DNA from 3 places in the Marmoricola sp. OAE513 genome. Region 2 is predicted to be linked to each of the others. Evidence: predicted binding sites of a transcription regulator. Region 2 holds the regulator's gene; each other region holds the start of a gene.
The links. The regulator LexA, encoded in region 2, represses DNA repair genes until DNA is damaged. The targets are predictions, from matches to a motif close to TCGAACANNTGTTCGA.

Region 1 (2,256 bases), 2.4 Mb from region 2:
ACGTGCCAGGGGTCGAGCCCCATCCGGTCGAGGACCTCGCGCAGCTCGGCGACCGACGGTGGGTCGTCGAGGTAGCGCCGGACGGTGTACTCGATACCGGCGGCGTCGAGCTCGTCGGTCGCAACCCGGCACTTGCTGCAGGCAGGGTTGATCCAGATCTCCATCGGGTCCTCAGTTCACGTCGATCTCGGTGGCCCCGGTCAGGGCGAGCAGCTCGGGGTAGTCGGTGGAGAAGACCGCCGCCGGGTGCGCCGGCCGCGGCCCAGAGCACGTCGTACGACGCCAGGGCGCGGTCCAGGTAGGTGCGGATCGGAGCCGGGTGGGCGATCGGGGAGACGCCCCCGATCACCTGGCCGGTGTGCTCCTTGACGAACTCGGGCTTCGCGCGGCGCAGGGCGCTCGCTCCGATGGCGGCGGCCACCAGCTCCACGTCGACGCGGTGCGCGCCCGAGGTCAGGATCAGGACCGGTTCGAGGTCGCCGGACTCCGCCGGTGCGGCGAAGAGCAGGCTGTTGGCGATCGCGCCCACCGCGCAGCCGAGCGCCTCGGCGGCGAGCGCGGCCGTGTGCACCGAGTCGGGGAGCACGACGATCCGGCCTGCGCCGCCGAGCTCGGTCAGCCGGGCGCGGAAGCGGGCGATCGAGGGGTGCTCGTCCTGGGACTGCTCGGTCATGCGGCGAACGTATCCCAGGTGCCGCGCGGGGGCTTGACGTGGTGTCGGTGGGGAGGTGTACCTTGGATTCATTCGAACAGATGTTCGAATGACGCTCCGGTGGAGGGTGACTTCGACCCCCACTCTCCACCGGAGCACCGACACAACCGGTGACGGCCGAGGAGATGGGAAGGAGCAAGACGGTGCAGACATACCAAGACCTGGTGGAGGTTCGGAAGGGTCCTGTCCCCGGCTACGGGGCGGACGGCCCGGGCTCCGTCCTGACCGACCTCCGGCCTGACCTGCGGCTCGACCCCCTGCCCGAGGACGGCCCGCAGCAGTTCCTGTGGCGCGGCCGGCTCTGGCAGGTGCGCGAGATCTTGTCGCACTGGGTGGAAGCCGGCGCCTGGTGGCTCCGGCGACCCGAGGACGCTCCCGGCCGGTCCGCCCTGATGACCGAGCGCCTCGTCTGGCGCGTGACCGCGGCCCGCGGTCGCGCCGTCGCCACCGAGGACGACCCGGGTTTCGGCGTCTTCGACCTCACCTTCGACGGAGCCGAGGGCGTCTGGCGCCTGGCCGGCTCGCTGGACTGAGACCCGATGTCCTACCAGTCCCGACCTGCGATGAACGTCCAGCTCCCGGCCGCGACGCACTCCTACCTCGAGCGCTCGGCGGAGTCCTTGCGCGAGGCCATCACCTCCGACGACGTGCCGCAGCGGTACGCGCTGGCGCACGTGTCGGCACTGCGGGCGACTGCGGCGCTGCTGGCCGCCCGCACCCAGCCGACGCCGGTCGCACGCCGACGCCAGAAGAACGCCTGGGTGCTGCTCGCCGAGGTCGCGCCGGAGTTCAGCGAGTGGGCCGCGTTCTTCTCCTCGGGCGCCCAGAAGCGGTCGGCCGCCGAGGCTGGTTCGCGCCGTGCCGTGACCGAGCGCGAGGCCGACGACCTCGTCCGTGACGCCGACCGCTTCCTCGCGCTCGTCGAGACGTCCTTGGGGCTGGTCGAGCACCAGTCCATTCGCGTGGCCTGACGTCGCCATGCACGGCACCGGGCCGCGTGGTCGTCGCGTGAGCTCGCTGCGCACGAAGGAGCCCTGCGCCCTCCGCCGTGCCCTGCGCCGCACCTGGCAACGTCAGGACTCGACGTTGGTCGAGGTGCCCTAGTGTTTGAGGCATGGACCCTGAGCGCCCTCTGGAACGCCGAGCCTCCGTGCGGACGGCGGTCCTCTGGGACACCTGCCGTGCCCGGCTCGACCAGGCTGCCGACCAGACCGTGGTCGACATCGGCGGTGGCACGGGCGGGTTCGCGGTCCGGGTGGCCGAGCTCGGCCACGAGGTCACGGTCATCGATCCCAGCCCCGACGCGCTCGCGGCCCTGGGTCGTCGCGCCGCCGAGCGTGGCGTCGCCGACCGGGTCATCGCCGAACAGGGTGACCTCGCCTCGCTCGGCGAGCTGGTCGAGGCCGGTAGCGCTGACCTGGTGCTCTGCCACGACGTGCTCGGGCTGGTCGCCGACCCGGCCGAGGCGCTCGCCACGATCCACGCCGCGCTGCGTCCTGGCGGAGCGCTCAGCCTCCTCGTCAACCAGCGGCACGCGGCCGTGC
Region 2 (2,256 bases):
CGTCCGGTTGGGTCCAGTCTCGACCGAACGAGCCGGCGGCCGACGACAGCGTGACACCGTCGAAGTCCAGATAGATCGTCCGGAGCGATGCCGGTCGGCTGCTCAGGGATGGGACCGCGAGGGCCGCCTGTCCGACGGCCTTCCGCGGCGACGGCTTGGTGCTCGGTGGGAGGTCGGGTGCCGGATCGACGACGCGTTCAACGTCCGGAAGCGGAGGGGCGTCAGCTGCCTGCGACGGAGCCATCACCACCAACGGCGAGAGCGCAAGCGCGCCGATGGTCAGTCCCAGCAAGCCCCGGCGTACTCCCATGAAAACCAGTCTCGCCCCGCGGGTCCGGCCGCGGGGCGAGAACTGGAAACACCGGGACCTCAGACCTTGCGCAGCACCGCCGTGACCTTGCCCAGGATCGTGGCGTGGGTGCCGTCGATCGGGTCGTAGGCCTCGTTGTGGGGAAGCAGCCAGACCTTGCCGTCCTTGCGCTGGAAGGTCTTCACCGTGGCCTCGCCGTCGAGCATCGCGGCCACGATGTCGCCGTTGTTGGCGTCGGGCTGCTGGCGGATGACGACGTAGTCGCCGTCGCAGATTGCGGCGTCGATCATCGACTCACCAGAGACCTCGAGCATGAACAGCGTGCCGTCGCCGACCAGCGACTTCGGCATCGGGAAGACGTCCTCGACGCGCTCCTCGGCAAGAATCGGTCCACCGGCGGCGATCCGACCGACCAGCGGGATGTTGGTCGCGGTCGGGTTCGCGTCGCCGAAGCCGGTGACGTCCTGGCCGGCGTCGTCGGCGTTCGCCAGCGAGCGGCGGGCGGCGAGCACGTCGGGTAGGAACACCTCGAGGGCGCGGGGACGGTTCGGGTCGCGCTTGATGAACCCCTTGGACTCCAGGACGCGCAGCTGGTGCGCCACGCTGGAGGAGCTCGCGAGGCCGACCTCCTCGCCGATCTCGCGAATGCTCGGCGGGTAGCCGCGCTGCTCGATGGCATCGCGCAGCGTGGTCAGGATCCGCTGCTGACGCGGGGTGAGGCCGGTCGCGTCCGGGGGAGCGTCGGGGAGCTCGTGGACGTTGCCGAGGTCGTTTCCTTCAGTCGCCATAGGTGGACGGTAGACCCATTCGCGGCTCGATTTCAAACATATGTTCGATCCCGCGTGTCGGGGGTTCGTGCTCGACGGGAATCAATCTGTTCGAACACCTGTTCTTGACAACGTACGAACACCTGTTCTAACTTCGTACACGTGTTCGATCGAACGTCTGATCGAGTCCCCGCCGCAATCCGCTCCGGATGAGTCGGGGGTCCTGGTTAGAACTAGCTCGACACAACAGAGGGGTCGCAACGAAACCGACCACCGGTGCTCCACCCAAAGACGGGAGCCCGGATCTTCCCCAGGAGGTTTGACCATGAGCACGCTGACTATCTCTCCCGCCTTCGTTCCGGGTGCCGCGCAGACGCCGCGACTGACCCGCAACTCCACCGTGCGCCTGACCCGCCGCGGACGCATCGTCGTCCTGCTGGCGGCCCTGGCTGCAGCGGTCGTCGTCATGGTGAGCCTCAGCGGATGGGCGACCGCCTCGCTCGACAGCGGGACCCAGGAGCCGGTGCGGACCGTCGAGGTCCAGCCCGGCGACACCCTCTACGCGATCGCCGGCGAGATCGCCGGCCCCGGCGAGGTCCGCGACATGGTCCACCGCATCAAGGAGCTGAACTCGCTGTCGGGCAGCGGCCTGACGGTCGGCCAGAAGCTGGCGGTTCCGGTTTCGCAGTGACGCCCGGCGGGCACACAACTCAAGACGTCCGTTGACTCCCTCGACCCGGGTCATCGGCAGTGTGGGAAGAAGAAGAGGCGGGGCCAGCGCTGGCCCCGCCTCTTCTACGTTCACGTGTCGGTTGAACTAGGTCCCGTCGGTTGGCTAGGTCCCGTCGGTTGGCTAGGTCCCGTCGGTTGGCTAGGTCCCGGCGGTTGGCTAGGTCCCGGCGGTTGGCTAGGTCCCGGTGGTTGAGCTTGCCGAAACCCCAGCCCGCGCCGCACCCTCACTCATTAGCAGCTGCGCGGTCGTGTACGTCGCCATCACCGCCGACTCCAGCCGCGGCGGCGGGTTCTTCAGCAGGAACTTCCGGGTCCCGAGGATCGAGTCCGACAGCATGAACATCGCCGCGCCGGCCAGCGTGAGCCGGCGGGCCGACCGCGGCAGAGCCGGGTCCAGCTGTGTCGCCGTGGCGACTGTCGTCGCGAGCATCGCGGAATAGCCGGCGA
Region 3 (2,256 bases), 900 kb from region 2:
AGACCGAGCTCGACTTCACCGGTGTCGACCACCCGGTGCACGCGGTCTTCATCCGCGCGCCCTGGGTCGAGTCGGCTGGCGAGGGTGTCGAGGTGCTGGCGCGCGTCGAGGGCACCCGGGAGGGTGCGGAGGCCGACGGTAGGATCGTCGCCGTTCGTCAGGGCCAGGTGATGGCGACGTCGTTCCACCCCGAGGTGGGGGGCGACCTCTCGATCCACCGGCTGTTCGTCGAGCTCGTAGAGAAGCAGTAGGAAGGGAAGTCATGTCCGGCCACTCCAAATGGGCGACGACCAAGCACAAGAAGGCCGCGCTCGATGCCAAGCGCAGCAAGCTGAACACCAAGCTCATCAAGAACATCGAGGTCGCCGCCCGTCTGGGCGGAGGCGACCCGACGGGCAACCCGACCCTCTTCGACGCGATCCAGAAGGCCAAGAAGAACTCGGTCACCAAGGACAACATCGACCGCGCCGTGAAGCGTGGCTCGGGCGCCGAGGCCGGTGGCGCGGACTACTCCACGATCATGTACGAGGGGTACGCCCCGAACGGTGTCGCGGTCCTCATCGAGTGCCTCACCGACAACAAGAACCGTGCCGCGATGGAGGTCCGTACGGCGATGAGCCGGAACGGCGGCTCCCTCGCGGACCCCGGCTCGGTCGCCTACCTCTTCCACCGCATGGGGGTCGTGATCGTGCCGGTCGAGCAGGAGGGCCGGACCGTCTCGGAGGACGACGTCCTCGAGGCGACGATGGACGCGGGCGCCGAGGACGTGAACGACCTCGACGGTGCCTTCGAGGTGGTCAGCCAGGCGACGGACCTGGTCGACGTGCGGACGGCGCTGCAGACCGCGGGTATCGACTACGACTCCGCCGAGGCGCAGTTCGTGCCGTCCATGCAGGTCGAGCTCGACCAGGACGGCGCTGCCAAGGTGCTCCGGCTGGTCGACGCGCTGGAGGACCTCGACGACGTGCAGAACGTGTACGCGAATTTCGACATCTCCGAGGAGATCATGGCGGCGCTCGACGCCTGAGCCCCGCGGTCCGGGACCGGTGTGTCGCGCCACCGCGGCGACCGGACTCCGGTTAGGTTGATCCGAACACCTGTTCGCATCGACTGTGAGGCTGCTATGCGCGTTCTGGGCATCGACCCGGGTCTGACCCGGTGCGGCGTCGGCATCGTCGAGGGCACCGTCGGTCGTCCCCTGTCGCTCGTCGACGTCGGCGTGGTGCGGACCGGTGCGGACCTGCCGGTCGAGCAGCGCCTGCTGCTGATCTCGCGCGGGATCGAGGCGTGGATCGAGGCGACGAGACCGGACGCGATCGCCGTCGAGCGGGTGTTCGCGCAGGCCAACGTCCGTACGGTCATGGGCACCGCCCAGGTCAGCGGCCTGGCGCTGGTGGCCGCGTCGGCGCGCGGGCTGCCCGTCGCGATGCACACGCCCAGCGAGGTCAAGGCCGCCGTGACCGGCAGCGGCCGGGCCGACAAGGCCCAGGTCGGCACCATGGTCGCCCGACTGCTGCGGCTGGACGCGGCGCCCCAACCGGCCGACGCCGCAGATGCGCTCGCGCTGGCGATCTGCCACCTCTGGCGCGGGAGCGCCACCAACCGGATCCAGGCCGCCGTTGCGGCCGGCACGACAGGAGCAGCACGGTGATCGCGTTCGTACGGGGCCGCGTCCACGCGGTCGGACTGACCTCGGCGGTCCTCGAGGTCGGCGGGGTCGGCCTGGAGCTGCAGTGCACGCCCAACACGCTCGCCGACCTCCGTACCGGCGCCGAGGCACTGCTTCCCTCCTCGTTGGTCGTGCGGGAGGACTCGCTGACCCTGTTCGGCTTCGCCGACGAGGACGAGAAGCAGATGTTCGAGCTCGTGCAGACCGCGTCGGGCGTCGGTCCCAAGGTCGCCCAGTCCATGCTGGCCGTGCTCGCTCCGGAGGCGATCCGTCGGGCCGTGTCGGGGGAGGACGTGAAGACCCTGACCGCCGTTCCGGGCATCGGGCAGAAGGGCGCGCAGCGGATCATCCTCGAGCTCAAGGACAGGATCGGCGCCCCCGGCTCGGCGCCGGTCACCGCCGGCGCCCCCTCGGTCTCGGGGTGGCAGTCCCAGGTGCACGGGGGTCTCGTCGGCCTCGGCTGGTCCGGCAAGGAGGCCGACCGCGCGGTCGCGGCGGTGACGCCCGAGGCCGAGGCGATGGCCGTTCCCGACGTCGCGAAGCTGCTCCGCCTCGCGCTGCAGACGTTGAGCAAGGCCTGACGTGAC

Region 1: a site for LexA is predicted at 746-761, ahead of ABIE44_RS01725 (DUF6504 family protein). Genes of this name have one in related genera too.
Region 3: a site for LexA is predicted at 1,090-1,105, ahead of ruvC (crossover junction endodeoxyribonuclease RuvC). Genes of this name have one in related genera too.

Annotation. Positions count from the first base shown of each region.
Region 1 covers NZ_JBEPOC010000001.1:359,996-362,251, reverse strand. Annotated here, with positions in the region: gene ABIE44_RS01735 (ArsC/Spx/MgsR family protein) at 1-164, opposite strand, end outside; partial or broken gene ABIE44_RS01730 (YbaK/EbsC family protein) at 302-673, opposite strand; gene ABIE44_RS01725 (DUF6504 family protein) at 877-1,245, shown strand; gene ABIE44_RS01720 (SAV_6107 family HEPN domain-containing protein) at 1,252-1,683, shown strand; gene ABIE44_RS01715 (methyltransferase) at 1,827-2,256, shown strand, end outside.
Region 2 covers NZ_JBEPOC010000001.1:2,718,706-2,720,961, forward strand. Annotated here, with positions in the region: gene ABIE44_RS13670 (fibronectin type III domain-containing protein) at 1-310, opposite strand, end outside; gene lexA (transcriptional repressor LexA) at 370-1,098, opposite strand; gene ABIE44_RS13680 (LysM peptidoglycan-binding domain-containing protein) at 1,403-1,768, shown strand; gene ABIE44_RS13685 (lysoplasmalogenase) at 1,985-2,256, opposite strand, start outside.
Region 3 covers NZ_JBEPOC010000001.1:3,614,023-3,616,278, forward strand. Annotated here, with positions in the region: gene pdxT (pyridoxal 5'-phosphate synthase glutaminase subunit PdxT) at 1-251, shown strand, start outside; gene ABIE44_RS18130 (YebC/PmpR family DNA-binding transcriptional regulator) at 263-1,027, shown strand; gene ruvC (crossover junction endodeoxyribonuclease RuvC) at 1,133-1,651, shown strand; gene ruvA (Holliday junction branch migration protein RuvA) at 1,648-2,250, shown strand.